One region of the Psychrobacillus sp. FSL K6-2843 genome, then DNA from elsewhere that is predicted to be linked to it. Evidence: riboswitches for the same ligand, from Rfam matches in the RefSeq annotation. Region 1 holds a riboswitch; the other holds the start of a gene.
The links. Region 1 has a riboswitch for FMN ahead of ribE (riboflavin synthase). Riboswitches for the same ligand answer to the same signal wherever they lie in the genome.
Positions count from the first base shown of each region.

Region 2: it holds a riboswitch for FMN, as region 1 does, so the genes downstream of both, MKY94_RS08800 (ECF transporter S component) here and ribE (riboflavin synthase) in region 1, are expected to answer to the same signal.

Region 1 is NZ_CP152021.1:2,890,740-2,901,418, forward strand. It holds gene MKY94_RS14655 (iron-sulfur cluster assembly accessory protein) at 448-810, opposite strand; gene MKY94_RS14660 (DUF2225 domain-containing protein) at 948-1,619, shown strand; gene MKY94_RS14665 (NifU family protein) at 1,664-1,897, opposite strand; gene MKY94_RS14670 (hypothetical protein) at 2,255-2,794, shown strand; gene ribE (6,7-dimethyl-8-ribityllumazine synthase) at 3,083-3,547, opposite strand; partial or broken gene ribB (3,4-dihydroxy-2-butanone-4-phosphate synthase) at 3,589-4,173, opposite strand; gene ribE (riboflavin synthase) at 4,188-4,823, opposite strand; FMN riboswitch at 4,947-5,084, opposite strand; FMN riboswitch at 5,188-5,325, opposite strand; gene MKY94_RS14690 (YuzD family protein) at 5,584-5,910, shown strand; gene MKY94_RS14695 (NAD(P)/FAD-dependent oxidoreductase) at 6,042-7,109, opposite strand; gene MKY94_RS14700 (YuzB family protein) at 7,238-7,474, shown strand; gene MKY94_RS14705 (TIGR01457 family HAD-type hydrolase) at 7,673-8,437, opposite strand; gene MKY94_RS14710 (DUF86 domain-containing protein) at 8,424-8,885, opposite strand; gene MKY94_RS14715 (DUF3055 domain-containing protein) at 8,971-9,237, shown strand; gene MKY94_RS14720 (YutD family protein) at 9,285-9,626, opposite strand; gene lipA (lipoyl synthase) at 9,641-10,576, opposite strand; gene MKY94_RS14730 (Na+/H+ antiporter NhaC family protein) at 10,671-10,679, opposite strand, start outside.
Region 2 is NZ_CP152021.1:1,757,597-1,768,275, forward strand. It holds gene ccsB (c-type cytochrome biogenesis protein CcsB) at 1-478, shown strand, start outside; gene MKY94_RS08780 (response regulator transcription factor) at 599-1,315, shown strand; gene MKY94_RS08785 (ATP-binding protein) at 1,308-3,089, shown strand; partial or broken gene sigX (RNA polymerase sigma factor SigX) at 3,135-3,677, shown strand; gene MKY94_RS08795 (hypothetical protein) at 3,670-4,923, shown strand; FMN riboswitch at 5,630-5,764, shown strand; gene MKY94_RS08800 (ECF transporter S component) at 5,919-6,512, shown strand; gene MKY94_RS08805 (ferredoxin) at 6,664-6,912, opposite strand; gene MKY94_RS08810 (helix-turn-helix domain-containing protein) at 7,024-8,058, shown strand; gene MKY94_RS08815 (RecQ family ATP-dependent DNA helicase) at 8,051-9,460, shown strand; gene MKY94_RS08820 (LysM peptidoglycan-binding domain-containing protein) at 9,538-10,176, shown strand; gene MKY94_RS08825 (CBS domain-containing protein) at 10,250-10,679, shown strand, end outside.

The DNA of each region.
Region 1 (10,679 bases):
TTTTATATTTTTTATGAATCTAATGATACGAATAATTCACAATTAGAAATGGACTTTGTCATTTTTCCGACAAATTTTTCACTACATCCTATTTTAGACCTTTTAGAATAGGATTTCAACACTATTTAACAACATTGCAAAGGTGGGAATATACAGACAATTAGCCCATGAGAAAAGCGCAAGCGCCTAGATCTGTCCCGACAAGCAAATGGGGGAAAGCGAGGAGGCAGTTCTTCAGCCACCGCAGCTTTTTCCCATTTGACCTCGAGGGGCAAGGCGCTGGAGCTAGACAACAAGAAAAGCGCAAGCGCCTAGTTCTGTCCCAACAAGCAAATGGGGGAAAGCGAGAGCAACCAGTTAGATCCTCATTGACTTCCAAACGTAATTTACTTTCTTATCCTTTAAAAAAGAACATTTTCTTAAGTAAGAAAATGTTCTTTCGAATATTTAGCAGCTTTCCGGTGTGCCTTCTTTTTTAGCAGTTCTAAATGATGAACCACAGCCACAGGATGCAATTGCATTAGGGTTATCGATGGTAAAGCCTCCACCCATCAACGATTCTTTGTAATCGATGACTGTACCTTGGAGAATAGAAGCATCTTCACTAGATATAATTATTTCTAAATCATGCTGATGTAAAACTATATCGTCTTCATTTTTCTCTTTTTCAAATCCCATACCGTAAGAAAGACCGCTACATCCGCCACCGTTAACAGATACACGGAGAAGTGAACCTTCTTCCTCGTTGTGAACCATCATCTCTTTGACGCGGTAAGCTGCCGCTTCAGACAAATTAACTACTTCTGTCATCTGAATCACATTCCTTCCTTATTTATATAATATCAATTTAATCACAATCTATACAAGGAAAACTACTTAAGTTACCTCGCTTTCGAAATATTTTTACAGTATAATAAAACCAAGAACGAGAATAAGGAGAAGATAAAATGGAAATACCTCCATATTACCAAAAAGATATCGAATGCTTACACTGTAAAAACAAATTTAAATCAACCAAGATACGTTCAAAATTTATAAATGTCGAATCTCATGAAACAGACTTTCAACCAATATATCAAAATAAAGATATCAACCCGTTATTATATAATGTATTTGTCTGTGAGCATTGTGGCTTTTCTTTTACCGATGACTTCACCAAGTATTTTGCACCTGGACTTAAAGAAATCGTTAAAGAGAAAATATCGACTAATTGGACACCACGTTCCTATGGCGACGTCCGATCGACACAAGACGGGATCACTACATATAAATTAGGTATACTGTGTGGAACGTTAAAAAAAGAAAAATTTGTCTCTATTGCTGGCTTAGCACTTCGTACTGCTTGGCTCTACCGCATGATGGAAAACAAAGAAGATGAAAATAGATTTCTAGAAATAGCCAGAGATCGTTACTCAGACTCCTATTCTAGCGAAGATTACAATGGAACTCAAATGTCCGAGACACGAATTATATATATGATAGCAGAGCTTTCTAGAAGAATAGGTGACCGAGAATTAGCAACGCGTTATTTTTCCAAAGTAATCGAAAAACAAAGTACCTCTATAGAACCCAAGCTAATTGAAATGGCAAAAGAGCGTTGGCAGGAAATGCGAGGGTGAAAAAAAGAAGCCTCATTCAGGCTTCTTTTTTATATGTGTTGGTATTAAAATACTTGTTCTACTTCTACTATTCCAGGTACTTCCTCTAATAAAGCGCGTTCAATACCAGCTTTTAACGTGATAGTAGAACTTGGGCAGCTCCCGCATGCTCCTAAAAGGCGTAATTTTACAATACCATCTTCAACGTCAACAAGCTCGCAGTCTCCGCCGTCACGTAGTAAGAATGGACGCAATTTATCTAAAACTTCTTGTACTTGTTCGTTAATTGTATCAGTCATATATGTCGACTCCTTTCGCTATAATCATTATAGAATAATTGTTGGTTAAATGGAAGTGTTTACTCCCCACAAAACACACCGTGATAAGAGTGTTCCCTAAGATTCATAAAATAATTATTTACCCTGTTTTATTCTTAAATACAAATCATTTTTACGATGATTTGTATATAGACTATTTACTTAATATTAATAATAAATAGCTAGAATCGTGTTACTTCAGGCTTTTATTCCCCAATATATCTTTCCAAAATAAATTTATTTTCAATTCTAGTCTATTAGACTAGCTTCCTCTACTAAAAGTTCATATGTTACAGTATGCCATTTGTTGGCAAATAAACTTCGAGGAGGTGTTTTTTTATGGTTTTAACCTTACAAGCATTTACAACTCCAGCAAATACTCAAGTCATTGCTGATACAGCTGCTTTACCAGGTACTCTTCCAACACCAGCAGTACCAACCGCACCAGCTATGTTGTCTCCTTTAATTGATGGCAGCAGCGCTTATATCTGGTCACCGAATACAGCATCCAACCAAACGGTTACATTCCAAAGCATTTTCGACATTGGAACTTTACCAATTCTAGGACTTGCTTTGCCACTTAGCGCGTTTTATGCGTATGCAGGTAACGAGACTGTCTCAGTAACTGCAACTTTAGAGGTAGTAAATCTTTTAGGAATTGTTATAGCAACTATTCCTTTATTTACCGATGCTAACTCTGGTAGCTCTCAGGACGTAGCAATTGCATCTGGAGATGCTCTTTTAGCAGTTGGTTTATTAGGAAATACAGGTCGTATTGTCATCAATGCTACTGTTACTTCCCCAACAGTAATAGGATATTCTGCAAATCCCGGCAGATATCTTGGACAACTTACCGTTCGTAGTCTTATAGCTGTTTAACAGCAGCTCCTCTTAAGGATGGCGTCTATACAATTTACAAGTTTCCCTCAATCTAGTAAATAACTTAGGCTAATTCACTGAAAACGTAAGCATCTCTGTACATGTACAAATAAACCAGTACATGTTTCAGAGGTGCTTTAAATATACTATTGGAAAAGTGAGAATAGGTAATTCTCAATAAGAATTGCTAAAAAAATTTGTCGGTTAATTTCATAAATAGCACTTTGCCAGTATTCACAGCCAACCAATTATATTATATTCAATGTCATGTGTATCGATTCTCTTTTCTTAAAATAAACGATTTAAATTCGCCATTTCAATTGCAGAAACCGCACTGTCATAGCCTTTGTTTCCAGCTTTTGTTCCTGCACGTTCAATTGCTTGTTCAATATTTTCCGTTGTCACTATACCAAAAATAACAGGTATACCCGTATCTAGGCCTGCTTTTGCAATGCCTTTTGCTGCTTCATTACATACATAGTCATAGTGCGTAGTAGATCCACGTATTACAGTACCTAAGCCGATTATTGCATCGTAGTTTTTCGTATTTGCCATTTTCTTTGCGATAAATGGTACTTCAAATGCTCCTGGCACCCAAGCGATATCAATATTTCCTTCCTCAACTCCGTGACGTTTTAAACCGTCTAGTGCACCGCTTAATAATTTGTCATTAATAAACTCATTAAATCTTCCTACTACAATTCCTATTTTTAAATCTGTACCGACTAGCTGTGCCTCAAAAATTTGTCCCATGCTCATTCTCCTTTTACGTAAGCTTTATAATTCGCTTCTGTGTATTTCACTAAATCTTCTATCGTAATAAACTTCATTTGAAATTTTTCTGCAATTTTTTCAAGTTGTGGTATGCGTGCCATTGTACCGTCCTCGTTCATAATCTCACAAATAACAGCGACTTCTTTTGAACCACATAATTTAGCTAGTTCTACACCTGCTTCTGTATGACCACGACGCTCTATAACTCCCCCTTTTTTTGCGATAAGAGGGAATACATGTCCTGGACGGTTGAAATCTGTTGCTACAGCTTGATTATTTAATAGTGCAAGAATTGTATAAGATCGTTCAAATGCACTAATGCCTGTTGTTGTTGATTTATGATCAATACTAATGGTAAAGGCTGTTTGATGTGAATCCGTGTTCTTATTTACCATTGGGTCTAATGACAATCTTTCTGCAATTTCATTTGAAATGGGTGTGCATATTAAGCCACGACCATGCACTGCCATAAAATTAATGTTTTCAGGTGTTGCATACTCACCTATTACGACAAAATCACCTTCATTTTCTCGATTTACATCATCGACTACAATGATGATTTCACCTTGCTTTAATGCAACGATTGCTTCGTCTATAGTATTCATTTCATTCCACTCCTTTAGAATCCGGCTTTTTGTAAGAAATCAACAGTCACTTTTCCTGTATTTTGATTGGCTAGATGCTTTGCTACATACTTGCCAATTAAATCCGTTTCAATATTGACAATTTCTCCAGTCTGTTTTAAGCCAAGCACAGTTTCCTTGAATGTATGTGGTATTAAAGAAACAGTAATTATAGAATCTGTTACATTAAAAATCGTCAGGCTTGTACCATCAATGGTGATTGAGCCCTTCATTAAACAGTTAAAAAGCAATTCTTTTGGCATTGCTAAGTCGATATATACTGCATTGGAAGCTGGTCTCTTTCGAAGAATCGTTGCAACACCATCGACATGTCCAGAAACAATATGACCGCCGAATCTGCCATTTGCAGACATTGCTCTTTCTAAATTCACTGTTGAACCTTTTTTAAGTTGCTGTAAGCTTGTCGATTTAACCGTTTCAGGCATCACATCTGCCACAAACAGATCATTCGTAAACTTTTTAACAGTTAGACACACACCATTTACAGCAATGCTATCGCCAAGCTGTACATCTTCTAAAATTTTGCTAGCTCCAATGGAAATTTCCATCGATTGAGTAGACATATTCATCTGCTGAACAGCCCCTAGCTCCTCAATAATCCCTGTAAACATCTTCCTCACCTCTTTCTCAAAATAAAAAACCCCGAACATTTTTTGTCGGAGTTTCGATGAGAGGTAAATTTGGCTTCGTCAAATAAGACTAGTGAATATGTATTTTCAAAAGTCTACTTGCGTTGCTTCCTTCTCCCATCCAGACTATAACTGTCGGCTTTGGACTTGCACCAAATCCTGCACACTAAAAGTGGCTCACGGGCTTAGAGATACAATCTCAACACCGTCGATTGGGAATTTCACCCGACCCCGAAGGAATAATATAAAATTGTTGTAAAATAAAAAAATTCCCAACACGGTTGTGATGGGATGAAAGTGCATAGCAAAAAATACATTTTAAAATTGCAATTTTAAAATGTTTTGCTTACTCCTTCTCCCATCCAGACTATAACTGTCGGCTTTGGACTCGCACCAAATCCTGCACACTAAAAGCGGCTCACGGGCTTAGAGATATAATCTCAACACCGTCGATTGGGAATTTCACCCGACCCCGAAGGAAATTATTCTATTTGATTAGTATTGTATCATAAAAATTCGACGTAGAGGCTTTCTTCGTATTACCACCTTTTAGTTGATTTGCATTCCTGGACTTTCAGACTAACTAAATCAACAACCGTTAGTGCATGAAACAATCATGACTAAAGCTATCATATTAAAACTCTATCATTTAAAGGATATTCGCTTTTTGACAGTATTTCCGTATCCCCTTTATAATATAGATGGGTAAAATAATATATAAGTTAAAGGGGACAAGTATTTTATGGCACAAGAAAAACTCACTGTTGAAATTTACGGTGCCGATATAGTATGTGCAAGCTGTGTGAATGCTCCTTCTTCTAAGGACACGTATGAATGGTTAGAAGCTGCAATTACCAGAAAATTTCCTGGACATCAAATAACATTTTTATATATTGATATAGAAAAGCCAATAGAAGACGAAAAACAACTGTCAATTGCCAATCAAATTGCAAATGATGAGTTTTTCTACCCATTAATAATGATAAACGAGGAAGTTATAGGGGAAGGTTATATTCAGTTAAAGCCTGTATTCTCTGCCCTCGAAAAGTACGGTTATATAGCAGAATAACGTTAAGTATCATTTCAAAAAGTACTCAAATAAGCTTATTAAGTAAAATGCTTTTTCCCAGAGAAAGCATTTTATAAAAAAATAAAAAGCTTGGGAACGCGTTTAACTCCACGTTTCCAAGCTTTTTTAATTTATCCGTTATGGCGTTTATACATCCAAAGTAAACCTGATTTCATCAATCTTGCAATACGTCCAGTAACAGAGATATCTGCCAAATAAGCAAAGCCTTGCTTTTTACCTAGAGATCCCATAAAGCCTTTAAGCTTAATATCTGGCATTTTTTCTGGTAGTGGCTGACCCTTCCAGCGTGCTTGCAGTACTTTCACAATCTGCTCTGCCTGTTCCTCTGCTAGCTGTGCACTTGGAGCAAACGGCAAGGATGCACAATCACCAACTACAAAGACATTATCGTAACTTGGTAGATCATGATATTGAGTAAGGATGATGCGACCAGTTTTGTCCTTCTCTCCAGGTAAAGCACGAACAGGAGCAGCTGGCTGAATACCGGCTGTCCAAACTACAACATCTACCGGAATTATTTCATCATGATTATATAATTTGTTTGGTTCCACTTTTGTGATATTCGAATTGCTTATCACGTCTACATCATTTGTATCAAACCATTTTTGTACAAAATTACTTAAGCGTTCTGGAAAGTCTCTTAATACTCGAGGGCTACGGTCAAATAATTTAATTTTTAAATCTGGTCTACTTTCACGAAGCTCACTCGCAAGCTCGATTCCACTTAGACCTGCCCCCACGATTCCTACAACAGAACCTGCTGGTAATCCACCAATCTTATTGTATGTGTCTCTAGAGCGCCCAATTGTTTGAATGCTATAAGTAAATTCATCCGCTCCTGGAACATTATGATACTTATCTTCGCAGCCAAGTCCAATTACTAAATCATCGTATGGAATTATTTTTTCATCTTGTAGAATTACTTGTTTGTTTTCTACATCAATTTTCTCAATTTCTCCATAAGTAATTTTTAACTTGTCACTCTCTGGAAAAGCCACTCTAATTTCATGATCAGATGATGTGCCTGCTGCCAACGCGTAAAATTCTGTTTTTAAACTATGAAATGGTGTACGATCTATTAATGTGAGTTCTACATCATCTGGCAAATTATTTGGTAATAGGCGTAGTAATACGCGCATATTCCCATATCCTCCACCTAACAATACTAATTTTCGCATAAATATTCTCCCTTTTGTTTCAATGTCTCCTCAAATTATAAATGATTGTGACACATTTCACAATAAAACTTCACAATTGACCTTTATAAAAAAATAGAGTAGCATGACGATGTAGTGAGGTGACAGCTATGAATCCAATGGTTGAATTTTGTATAAGCAACCTTGCAAATGGTTCACAAGAAGCTTTTGATATATTAGAACAGGATCCTGATTTAGATGTGTTAGAATATGGCTGTCTTAGCTATTGTTCCCTATGTTCCGAAACACTTTTCGCCATAGTGAACGGTGATGTGGTAGAGGGTGAATCTTCCGAAGATCTTGTAGCCAAAATATATAAATACATTGAAGAAAATCCATTATTTTAAAAGGTATCGAGAAGATATTCTCTCGATACCTTTTATATATTTTAATCTATTAAATCAATTTCATACATTCATTCCATAAATAGCATTACTCCATTTATGAGTGAGAAAAAGAAATAAGGTATTCTCTGTTCTAAGCTCAACAGGAATACCTTATTTAATACAGTTATTATATTGTTCTTCCAAACAATGAATGGTGTTTTATTTTATCCAGTCATGTAAAGTTTCTAAAAAATGAGTCGGTTTTTGAAGGAACATTTGAACTTCTTCCGTTCTATTAACTCCAGTATTGACGTGAGCAGTATCAATTCCCATGTGAATGCCGGTTAATATGTCTGTTTGATAATTGTCTCCAATCATCACCATCTCTTCTTTTTTAAACCCATACTTTTTTTGAATAAACTCAAGCATAAACGGTTGCGGCTTTCCAGTAAAAATAGGTTCAACACCTGTAGAATGCTCTACTAATTTGGTGAACGCTCCATTCCCTGGAAGATAGCCTCTTTCACTTGGGAAAGCGTGGTCGCTATTTGTAGAGATAAACGCCGCTCCAGCCCTAATTGACAAACAAGCTTGTGCGAGCTTTTCGTAATTGACTTTATGGTCTATTCCCATGACAACCACCTCTGCTAAGTCATCCGTTGGCTCAATTCCTACAGAACATAAAGCATCCTCCAAGCCCTTCTCTCCAATCATAAAAACGCTTTTTGCAGGATAATGCTCGGCAATGTAATTAGCAGCTGCAATCGATGAAGAGATAATTTGCTCCTCAGTAGTATGTATGTCCATCTTCGCTAGCTTCGCTTGTAGCTGCTTTTGAGTCATAGAAGAGTTGTTAGTAACGAAAAAAGGTTCAATCCCATTGTTTTGCAAATAATGTACAAAATCTACAGATTCCTGAATTGGTGTTAGTCCCTTATATACAGTTCCATCTAAATCTAAAAAGTATCCTTTATAGGCGGACATCGGAGTCTTCCGGTAAAAATGCTGAAACTGGCCCAAGCTCATTAATTAAATAATTTTCTACTCTTTCTGGAAACTGTTGTAAATAAGGGAGATTTTTCACTAGAACACTTTCTAATTGCTTATGGTCTACGGAAAAGAAATGTCTCACAAGCTCTTTTCTCATTTCAATAACAGCTTTTAAAGGCGCATCCATCTCAGCTGTAATTACTTTTTCATCAGTCAAAATATCAATTATGTCATCATAGCCACCTGGATCCCTCATGATGAAGCCATCAATCATTGAGTTACCTACATCTATAATGGACTCAATCATATTTTGTCCCACTCGCTCTAATGCAAGTTTCGTTATATTATTTTCATTCCAATCTTTTTTACTATCTATTAAGTCAAGCAATTCTCTCATATGCTTCAATGTCATTGCAATACTTTTACGGTCCACAAAATACATTGTACAGCCTCCTAATTCTTGGTCAGTTGATATATAGTTCTATTCTATAGTACCATAATTCATAGGTAAGGAAGGAGTGTCAAGGGTGGAACGATTTTTCTTGTATGATGACGTCGAAGATACAAAAACAAGATTCGTTGGATTTACTGGAGAAAGCCAGCGATATGATTTAGCAATTGTCCAGAGTTCTCGATTTTTCGGTAAGGTACTTGTGATGGACATTCAATACAATCGATCAGCTATTATTGGGTCGGATGATGTGGAAGAACCTGGCTACTTAGAGCATGTTTTTAATAGATCTGAAGCTGAAGCAACGGAGCTAAGAGATTATCTAAGAGAATTACTGAGCTAAAGTGGAATATTGTATAGATTTTTATAAAAAGAAAAACCTTGAGCAGATCATAATTGATCTTGCTCAAGGTTTTCTTTCTTATCTTTTACTAGTTCGAGTGGGACCGTTTTTGGTGCTACCCCTGTTTTTTTAACAATAAAGTAAGCACACCCAAAGTTACAATACTCGTATAAGTAATCCTTCATAGTGCTAATTTTCGTATCAAATGTTGCTTTATGATTTCGATCCTCGAAAAAGCCCTTTAGACGAAGCTGACCGTAGCCCCAGTCGCCCATTATATAATCATACTTCGTTAAAATCTCACTATAACGCTCTATAAATGCTTCTTCTTTAAAAGCCTCTCGAAAATCCTCAATCACTTCATAAGTGAAACCTTCAGCAATAATCATTCGCTCACCATCCATTAGCTATTTTGAATAGCTAGTAATTCCTCACCTTGCAGTTGTCGTTGCTTCGCTGCTGCATTTACCTGTTCATCCGCATGATAACTACTTCTAACTAGTGGTCCTGCCTCACAATGAGAGAAGCCCTTGCTCATGGCAATTTTACGTAATTCTCCAAACTCAGCTGGTGAATAATATTTTTGTACTTTAAGATGTTTTTTTGTTGGTTGTAAGTATTGGCCAATAGTCATGATATCTACATCGTGAGCACGTAAATCATCCATAACCTCTATAATTTCTTCAAATGTTTCCCCTAGACCTAGCATTAACGAAGACTTCGTAGGAATAGTCGGTTGCATTTCCTTAGCACGTTTTAATAACTCTAAAGATCGGTCATATTGAGCACGCGCTCTAACTCTTGGAGTTAAACGTCGTACTGTTTCAATATTATGATTTAGAATATCCGGCTTAGCATCCATTATATTACGAATGTTTTGCTCAATACCACCCATATCTGAAGGCAATACTTCAATAGTTGTAAAAGGATTTTTTCGACGAATTGCTCGAATTGTCTCTGCAAAGACCTCCGAACCACCATCCTTTAAATCATCACGGGCTACCGCTGTTACAACTACGTGTTTTAGATTCATAATGACAACTGAATCTGCTACTCGCTCTGGTTCTGCTAAGTCTAACTCGTTAGGAAGACCTGTCTTTACAGCACAAAAACGACAAGCTCTTGTACACACAGCTCCTAAAATCATGAATGTCGCAGTACGTCGCGATCCCCAGCATTCATGAATGTTTGGACATCTTGCTTCTTCACAAACTGTATTTAAATTATTTTCACGCATTAATTTTTTTAAGCCTTTATAATCCTCATTGGTATTTAACTTTATTTTTAGCCAGTCAGGCTTGCGTTCATGCTGTTCTTTTGGTGGTTTACACGCTGTCACGATTCCATACCCCATTCCCATTAATCTGACTTTACTGATGTCAATGTACCATATTATTAGAATTCAAACAACCTTCTAAAATCAACGGGCAGAACTATTGAAC
Region 2 (10,679 bases), 1.1 Mb from region 1:
TACTGATGGGGCTATGGAACCGCTAATTGAAGTTCCACCTTTAATTAATGGTAAGAAGTTAACGACTGTTGTATGGGCAGTCCTATTCGGTACAGTACTTTATGGATTACTTCGATTAATCTTACGTAAACGTATTGCTACAGTTTTACAGCCATTAGCTAAAAAAGCTAATTCTCAACTAATGGATGAAATCGGGTATCGCTCTGTATTAATTGGCTTTCCTGTATTCACATTAGGGGCTCTAATATTTGCAATGATATGGGCTCATGAAGCTTGGTCTCGTTTCTGGGGCTGGGATCCAAAAGAAGTTTGGGCTCTTATCACATGGTTATTCTATGCGGTATTCTTACATTTAAGATTGACAAAAGGATGGCAAGGTGAAAAATCTGCATGGTTGGCATTAATAGGTTTTATCATCATTATGTTTAACCTTATTGCTGTAAACTTAATCATTGCGGGTCTTCACTCATACGCATAAGTAAGTCAAAAGTAGTGTCAAAAAGCTCTACATTCAGCAGAATGTAGAGCTTTTCTTTTCTTTTATGTTAAGTAATTGTACAATATAGAATAGATGTAGATAGAAGGGTATGATATTTAAATGTCAGAAATGATAAAACTTTTAGTAGTAGATGATGAAGAACGTATCCGTCGTTTGTTGAAAATGTATTTAGAAAGAGAAGGGTATATGGTAGAGGAAGCTGAAAACGGAGAAGCTGCTCTTTTGCTCGCTTTAGAAAATGAATATAATTGTATTCTCCTAGATATTATGATGCCTGAAAAAGATGGTATAGAGGTTATTACAGAGCTTCGAGAACATAAAGACACACCAGTTATTCTTTTAACAGCTAAGGGCGAAGAAGCTAATCGTGTAGAAGGCTTTGAATTGGGAGCGGACGATTATATTGTAAAACCTTTTAGTCCAAGAGAGGTTGTTCTTAGAGTAAAGGCACTTCTGAAAAGATCAGCAGCATTTTCTCCATCACAGACAGTTTCCATTTCTAAGGATATTGTTGTATTTCCTCATTTAACCATTGACCATGATGCACATAGAGTCACTGCAGATGGTGAAGAAGTTAGCTTAACTCCAAAAGAATATGAATTGCTTTACTTCCTTGCTAAAGCGCCAGATAAAGTTTTTGATCGGGAACAGCTGTTAAAAGAAGTTTGGCATTACGATTTCTTTGGAGATTTACGTACAGTAGATACCCACGTAAAAAGATTACGTGAAAAATTAAATAGAGTTTCTGAAAAAGCTGCGAAAATGATTGTAACTGTTTGGGGAGTTGGCTATAAATTCGAGGTAGGAAATGAATAGGATTTGGAATAGTGTGGTCGGGAAGCTATGGGGAACCATATTGCTTCTCGTCTTATTTGTGTTGTTTATCGTTACAGTCCTAATGCTAGAATTTTTAGAAGACTTTCATACAGAACAAGCGGAAGAAATTCTTAGACAAGAAGCTGCTACTATAGGGAAAATTGTAGAACAGCATGAAAATCTAGAGAATTCCCTCTCCATTATTAGTGATATTTTAGGCTCGGAAACAAATACATTAATTGTAAGAAATGCAGATTCTGTATTCCTCTCCGTTCAAGAGGGTCTCAATAAAGAAGTTATCAATGATAAAATATTAGAAGACGAGCAGCTTTCCAAGATTTATACTTCGGATAAAACAATTATTAAGAAAATGCTAATGCCATCCATGACAGAAGAAAATCGAATGGAAAACTATATAATTTTGGCATCTCCTCTAGAAGCTGACGAACAGGTTCATGGAGCAGTTTTTATTTATCAAAGCTTAGAAGTTGTAAATAAAACCTCTAATAATACAACAAAAATTGTATTTCTGTCTGGATTTATAGCTCTGTTACTTACAACCTTGCTTACTTTCTTTCTTTCTTCTAAAATCACATCTCCCCTTCGATCGATGCGTGAGGCGGCTTTAGAGCTAGCAAAAGGAAACTTTGAAACGAAGGTACCTTATACGCAAAGAGACGAGATAGGGGAGCTTGGCTCTGCATTTAACAGAATGGGTAAGCAATTAAAGCATCATGTGGAGGTAATCAATCAGGAAAAGGAACAGCTTTCAAGTATTCTCACTTCTATGACAGATGCCGTAATTACGTTCAACAAAGAATTTCAAGTACAGGTTAGTAATCCACAGGCTGACCAACTGTTAAATAAATGGCATGAAGAAAATGACATTGCTAACAAATCAGATTTACCTGATGAACTTCAGCATCTTCTAGAGCATGTATTGCATTTAGAAGAAGAATTAGATGAGGAATTAGAAATAAGAGGATCATACTTCTCTGTGTCGATCAGCCTTCTTTATAGCAATGAATCTGTTCGTGGGGCAGTGGTCGTATTGCGCGACATGACTGAGCAACATAGATTAGACAAAATGCGTTCAGATTTCATCGCTAATGTTTCTCATGAGCTAAGAACACCTATTTCTATGCTGCAAGGATACAGTGAAGCCATTATCGATGAAATAGTCACGACAGAAGAAGACAAAAATGAAATGATTCGGGTTATTTATGATGAATCTAAACGTATGGGTAGACTTGTAACAGAGTTATTAGATTTAGCAAGACTTGAATCAGGTTATTTGAGCATACACAAAGAAAAAGCAGAAATTGTTTCGGTAATCGAAAGGATCACCCAAAAATTTGACCAAGCTGCGAAAGAAAGTAACGTTCGCTTAAAGTTTGATCACAATATACCTTCTGAGGAATTAATCGAAATTGAGATAGACGAAGATCGTATGGAACAGGTTTTAACGAACTTAATTGATAATGCTTTAAGGCATACACCGGAAGAAGGCTCTGTTTCCGTTCTGTTAGAGAAGTACAAAAACCAAATCATTATAAAGGTATCGGATACTGGATTTGGTATACCTGCGGAGGATTTACCTTATATTTTTGAGCGGTTTTATAAAGCCGATAAAGCTAGAACTAGAGGGAAAGCTGGCACTGGCCTCGGCCTTGCTATTGCCAAAAATATAGTCGAAAGACACGAAGGTCACCTATCAGCTGAAAGCACAGTCGGGGTAGGCACAACATTTATTATTCAATTGCCATTAAGCTAATGTAACAAATCGGGAGATGAAACGACTAATTGAAAGAACGGGGGGAGCATTATGAATGACTCCGTTTTCCACCGCTTGTATGATACCTATCATCAAGACGTTTTTCAGTTTTTGATCTATCTAGTTAAAGATAGACAAACTGCGGAAGACTTGGTCCAGGAGGTTTATGTTCGTGTTCTAAGAGCTTACAGTAAGTTTGAGGGAAAAAGCTCCGAGAAAACATGGTTATTTTCAATTGCAAAAAATGTGGCTATTGATCATTTTCGAAAGTATTCCGTTAGAAAGAAGAGAATGTTTGATGCTTTTGACTGGGAATCTACACAGCTTGCATCAAAAGACATGTTGCCGGAGGATTTTACTGTTTTAAATGATGAAATGAAAGCCTTGCTACTAGCTTTAGATACATGTACTGGAGATCAGAAAATGGTAGTCATTATGAGATATTTTCAAGAGCTGTCCATTGCTGAAACCGCACAAGTATTAAATTGGACAGAAGGTAAGGTAAAGACTACTCAGCATAGAGCTATTAAATCACTTCGAGAAAAATTATCTGATAAACAAAAGGAGGGTAATGTTTTACATGAGTAATCAAGAAGAAAAGAATAAAGCGTTAGATGAGCTCTTACACAACATGCCCAAGTTCACAGATAATCGTTCGAAGGATGAAGTATACAATCGAGTGAAGTTAGAAATGGATTCTTCCGATTTAAATAAAGTTATACGAAATAATAAATCGTTTTCTAAATGGATGCCACTTTTAGTGTCTGTTGCTTCTGTTTTGTTGTTAACGTTCTTAATTTCTTCATACTTGGGCACAAGTAGTGAAAAATCTGCAATCCAGCAACAGGCTACAGACAAATCGGACATGTTGAGAACGTTGGACATTGCTCCTGCCTCTGAGGTAGAAACAACAGAGGGCGGAATGGAAGCCAAGGAAGATGCGGCTATAGAAAATTCAAATGATGTAGTCAATTCTTTAGCTGTCGAAAGTGAATTAGTGCCCGTTCAAGCCTTTAACAACGCTAGAACTGTATATGAAGATGATTTAAATGATGGAATTCCATTTCATTTTTCTGTAACAGAAGGGGCAGAAGCTTACCCAATCACAATAATTATACCTAGGGATAAAATAAACGAAGATTTTACTGACGGATTGCCAAATAGTCTTCAGTTATATGAAAAATATGCAAGCACTATAGATGAATCTGCTCTAGGGTTCGAGGAATATTTGCCCTTGCAAGGTAATTTAGTTTCAGATGGCGATACGCTTCAACACTATTTACCTAAAGGGCATGGTTATGATGCTGCTTCAGCTACTTCCGGAGTGTATACTGATACAATCCGTCATATTTTTACGGATTTTTCCTTCCTGGAACGATTAAGTGAGGATGGCACAGCTATCAATTGGGACCAAGTAGGAGTAATAGGGAAAAAGGAATTGGCAAGCGGAAACAAAGAACGAATGTATTTTAAACACACAATGAATAGCGGACTGACATTCCTTGTTCCAAAGGATGCTAAGTTTGAGAATGCTTTTAAAGATATGCCAAAATCAGCAAATGATCTTTATACGACTGTTGTACCGAAAGATGTTAGTTATGAGGTATCAGAGGAAGGCAACACGGTTGTAATAACATTTGACGAAGCATTAGATTTGGCAACATTGGAATATGAAGATTCTATTCTTATGATTGAAGCCTTTACATTAACAGCTGCAAGCTTCGATAAAACAGTTCGTCTAGAAAATGTTGTACAGAAGCAATGGGATCGATTTGATTTGACAGCTAATTTACCAATCCCAATTGGCCCTAATGGGTACATGATGAACCACTGAATAATAAAGAATCGACCTACTAATTAGTCGGTCGATTTTTTTATTGGGTTTTTTATACGAAAAAAGTGTTTTATAACCGGATAGAAAAATTTATGATCGTTCGGACGAGTTTTATGACCGGATAGAAAAATTTATGACCGTTCGGACGAGATTTATGACCGGATAGAAAAATTTATGACCGTTCAGACGAGAGTTATGAGCGGATAGAAAAATTTACGACCGTTCAGACGAGAGTTATGACCGGATAGAAAAATTTATGATCGTTCGGACGAGAGTTATGACCGGAAAGAAAAATTTATGACCGTTCAGACGAGATTTATGACCGGATAGAAAAATTTATGACCGTTCAGACGAGAGTTATGACCGGATAGAAAAATTTATGACCGTTCGGACGAGAGTTATGACCGGATAGAAAAATTTATGACCGTTCGGACGAGAGTTATGACCGGATAGAAAAATTTACGACCGTTCGGACGAGTTTATAACCGGACAGAAAAATTTATGACCGTTCAGGCAAGTTTTATAGTCGGAAAGAGTTATTTATTACAGTTATATATAAGGTGAACAAAAAATCACTGTACTTTAATTTCATAAAAAAGGTTCATCTGTTAATATACTTAAATCGAAACAGTTGTATTGCATATATTAATATAGTTTGATAAAATGATTGTAATTCAAGATAATCTTGAATGACAATAAAATATTGATTCATCTTCGGGGCAGGGTGAAATTCCCGATCGGCGGTATTAGAAGAGTTTTTTCTTGAGCCCGCGAGCCGTAAATGGCAGGATTTGGTTAAATTCCAAAGCCGACAGTATAGTCTGGATGGGAGAAGGTGAAGGTGCAGTCGTTTTTCGTATGCTCTTATACGGATACGCTTATTTAAGTGTACCTTTTTCTCCTTTAAGCTTTATTTGCTTAAGGGATTTTTTGAGTATTGATAACGAACTGAACCTTTCTTCTTGTGGAGTGAATCGCAAAAGGAGAGAGGATTTATGGCAAAAAGTAAGACGCGTATGCTTATTGCAATCGCAATGCTAAGTAGTATTTCTTTCGTTTTAATGCTGCTTGCATTTCCGTTACCAGTTTTACCAGCTTATTTGAAAATTGACTTCAGTGATATCCCAGCGTTAATTGCTGCAATCACTATGGGGCCAATTGCAGGAATCATTGTAGCTTTCATGAAAAACGTACTAGATTGGTTCTTTTCAGGAAGTCCTACAGGCGTTCCAGTCGGTCATATGGCTAACTTCGCAACTAGTATTTTGTTTTTGACACCTGTTTATGTCATTTATCGTAAAGTTTCTTCCTCTAAAGGGATTGCTTATGGTTTAGGCGTCGGGACAGTTTGTATGGCCCTTGGTATGAGCCTGTTAAATTATTACGTTTTCTTACCAATGTATTCGTACTTTTTAAACTTCCCAGCGGAAACAGGAACAGCTTTATTTAATTCTATCATTTTCGGTATTTTACCGTTTAATCTGATAAAAGGTATTATAGTTACAATTGTTATGGTTGTTCTATTTAAACGATTGAAGCCTATACTAGACAAGGTGAGCGAGTCGTTTAAAGTTCCAAATATAAATTAAAGATATGTATGACTGCTGGCAAACTAGACAATTTCTAGTTTGTCTGCGGTTTTTATTTTTTTGTAGGTATAGTATTAACCTGCCACTTAAGTTTATAGAAATATAAAAAGCCAAGAAAAATGAGCTAGTCATCCTTCTTGGCATTAATATACTATTCAAATTTTAGAGCGTCGCCTTCAAATGATTCTTCAGCCACTTTAATGGAATCGGTAGGGCAGCCTTCAAATGCATCCTCCATGTCCTCCATCAGTTCCTCTGGAACTTCCGTTGTTCCCGTGTTATCATCTAAAATAACAAAGGCAATACCTTCATCGTCATAGTCATATATGTCTGGAGCAGCTGCTCCGCAAGCTCCGCATGCGATACACGTATCTTTATCTACTATAGTATATTTTGCCATTAGTATATTCTCTCCTTTAATTCTACTTATAAGAATTAGCTATCTTATTCATTCTAAAGCTGTTTACGTTTCTTTTCAACAAAAATACTTTCAAACTGTGAGGTATTTAAATTGTATTTTAGCCAACTATTACTAAATGTTATTCAAAAATTTAATGGGGAACGGTCAGCAATGGCTTCCTTTTACTTATTAAAAGGGAAAAAATCTGGACAAACCATTCAAGATGTCACTTATTTTAATCTACATCGTTTTTTCTCTATTTATCCGAAGTTAACACAAGAAGAATATAAGCAGCAGTTGTTTAAACTCCAACAAAACAACTGGATTGAAGAGGAAGATTCTCTACTAAGGATTAGTCATAAAGGTTTAAAACAGTTAACTGGATATACAGAACCTTTGTTTAATGGCTGGGAGCTAAGGGGAAATGAAAAATTGTTCTGGTCAAGATTAGAATTAGTAGTCCAAACACTATCTTATTTTAATAAAAATGAAACTAGATTTATTCCCAATCAAAAAGATTATTCGGTTCACCAGTTTGTGAAAGATTACTTACGAGGGAGAGACTATAAATCATCAACATTTCAAAAGGACTTTAAAAGTCAGTTAGAGCATTTACTTCAAATTGCTGAGTTACAGGAAATACATCGTATACTATTAGTCTATCGAATGAGCGGTTATCACATTAGTGGGCTCACATGGGAGCAATTAGCACAGGAGTGTGGAGAATCTATTATAGATATGAAGCTTCAATTTGTAGAAGCGTTGCATATTGTCTTAGATAACATCAATCAAGAAAGTCATCCAGATTTAATAGGTTTAACAAAAGAGATTTTTGTACATAGTCCTTTAACACAATCCGCTTTAAAGACCGAACAGCTTTTAAAGGAAGGTTACTCTATCCAAGATATCGCTGCCCTAAGATCTTTAAAAGCAAATACAATCGAAGATCACTTAATAGAAATAGCAGCAGCTGATCGAAGTTTATCATTGACATCATTTATATTGAACGACCAAATAAAAAAAGTGCTAGAATTCTCCAATAAACATCAAACCAAAAAATTGAGGTTAATTCGCGAGAACATACCTGAGTTAAGCTATTTTCAAATTAGACTGGCTTTAGCTAAAGGGGAGAAAGAAAATGGATGAACTTCAACACATTCTTCAAACTAGGTTTGGATATAAAGATTTTAGAGAAGGACAGAGGGAAATAATCGAAAAAGTCCTAGCTGGAGAGGATGTAGTAGCTATTTTGCCCACTGGGATGGGTAAATCGTTGCTGTTCCAGCTACCAGCATATTTAAAGAATGGAGCGGTGCTAATAGTATCCCCTTTGCTTTCTTTAATGCAGGACCAGGTAGAGCAGTTAAAAATGATGGGAGAAAAAAGAGTAGTGGCCATCAATTCATTTTTATCCTTCGAGCAAAGAGAAAAGGCGTTATCTGGTTTACAAAATTATAAATTTATTTTTACATCACCTGAAATGTTACAGAATGAGCGTTTTCAAAGAAGGTTAGCTAGTTTAAATTTAGCTTTTATAGTTGCTGATGAAGCGCATTGTATTTCCCAGTGGGGATTTGATTTCCGACCTGATTATTTAAGGATCTCTGAGTCGCTTAAATCGTTAAGAAAGGCAAACGTGCTAGCCTTAACTGCTACAGCCACAAAGGAAGTTGTAAAAGATATAAAAACTACCTTGTTAATGGAACAGCCATTTGAATATATTCATTCCTTGGATCGTCCTTATATTGCTTACGAAGCACATGAGGTGGAGAGCCAAAAAGAAAAGGTAGAATGGATATTAAATAGGATTACTAGCACTACTGGACCTGGTATATTATATAGTCAGTCGAGGAAAAAAACTGAATTTTATACAGAAGAGTTACAAAAAAAGGGCATCAGAGTCGCTTATTATCATTCTAAAATGGATCAAGATGACCGTATTCTCATTCAGCAACAGTTCCAACAAGGCCATTTAGATTGGATTTGTGCTACGAATGCTTTTGGAATGGGTATACATAAGGATAATATTAGACAAATTATACATGATCATATACCAACCTCCGTTGCCAATTATATGCAAGAGGTTGGACGGGCAGGTAGAGACGGAAAACAGTCCATAGCCTCCATTCTTTATATGTTATCCGATGTAGAACAAGCTTATTTTGTTGCGATGCAGGATTTTCCCGACGAACAGGATATTATCCTTGCATATCAGACCAATGAAAATCAGGTGCAGTTATCTGAAACAACGGAAAGAATTTTAGATTATTGGAAAATGGTATTGTCAACAGAGGAAACTATAGAACTGTTTAAGAATATTCGACAAAAAAAATGGATAGAAATTCAAAGCTTGTACACGCTATTACAAAATGAGAATTGTATTAGGGAACAGGTAATTGCCTATTTCGATCAAAAGCTGATAGACAAGCCTTTAAATTGCTGTTCAAAATGTTCTTTAAATCTTCAAGAGTTATTTCATTTACACGATAAACCCCTTATCCATGCTACAGTATTAGATTGGAAAAGTAGATTAGGCAGTATCCTATAATACTTAACAACATTTACATTTTCAACAAAATTCGTCATAATAGTAGTAGATAAGTGGAAGAATGGAGTTTGACTAATATGAGTAAAGATGATTATCAAAAAAAGATTGACGAACATAGACAGTCCATTGGTGTAGAGAGTGAAGCAACTGAATTGAGAAGAAGTAGAAGAAATCCACCAGGTAAAAAGAAAAAGAAAAAGAAAAAGAATATACTCATCCCATCCTTGTTTTTTATATTTATCTTATTGCCTGCAAGTGTTTTGATTTATGTACAATTTTTTTATCAACCAGAAAGCGAAGCCTCAACTGAAGACGAAGGAATCATACAGGTTGTTACTAAGCCAATTTCGAATTTGAACAGCAGCAGTGAAGAAGAGGAAGAAAGAGAAGAGGCAAACGAAACGGAAGAAAATCAAACTTCAGAAGCAGAGAAGCCAGAAGATACAACAGAAGTGCCTCAATCAACTCCAGCCCCTCCGGCAGTTGAACCTAAAGAAAAGGAGGAGGCAGCAACACCAGCACCAACTCAGCCTAAAAAAGAAACTGTACAAGAACCAAAAAAAGACGCGAAAATTCATATAGTTAAGGGTAATGAAACATTATATCGAATCGCGATGAACTACTACAATAATCCAGAAGCAGTCGAAAAGATAAAAGCTGCAAATGGACTAGCTTCCAATGAAATTTATGAAGGACAAAAATTAATTCTGCCATAATCACAAGTTGGAAGGATAAATTCACTTTTTATAGAATATATAGGTATAGACCGTTTTGGAAAGAGGTGTTTGTATGTTTGTAAAAAGTGTAATGATACCAAAGGAAAAATGCTTAACTATTAAAGGCAATGCTTCAGTTTTGGACGCTTTAAATGAACTAGAGGCAAAGGATATTGATGCATTACCAATTATTGAGGATGGAAAGTATAAGGGGATGTTTAACAAGTACCTTTTATACAAGGCGTTCTTTTATAGCAACACAGATAAAGATACTTTTTTGAAACAAACAAAGGTATCTGATGTTGTAACAAGGGAAGATACATTTGTTCAAACTAGTGATGTGTTTGAACAGGCTTTTATGAAGCTATATGATTTTCCAATTTTAGCAGTAGTAGAAGATGAGAAGTTCTTAGGCATAGTCACACGCTATGACACAATTCATCAGTTTAAAAGTGCATTTGGTATGAATACAAAGGGCACTCGAATTGCCTTTACTTCTGTAG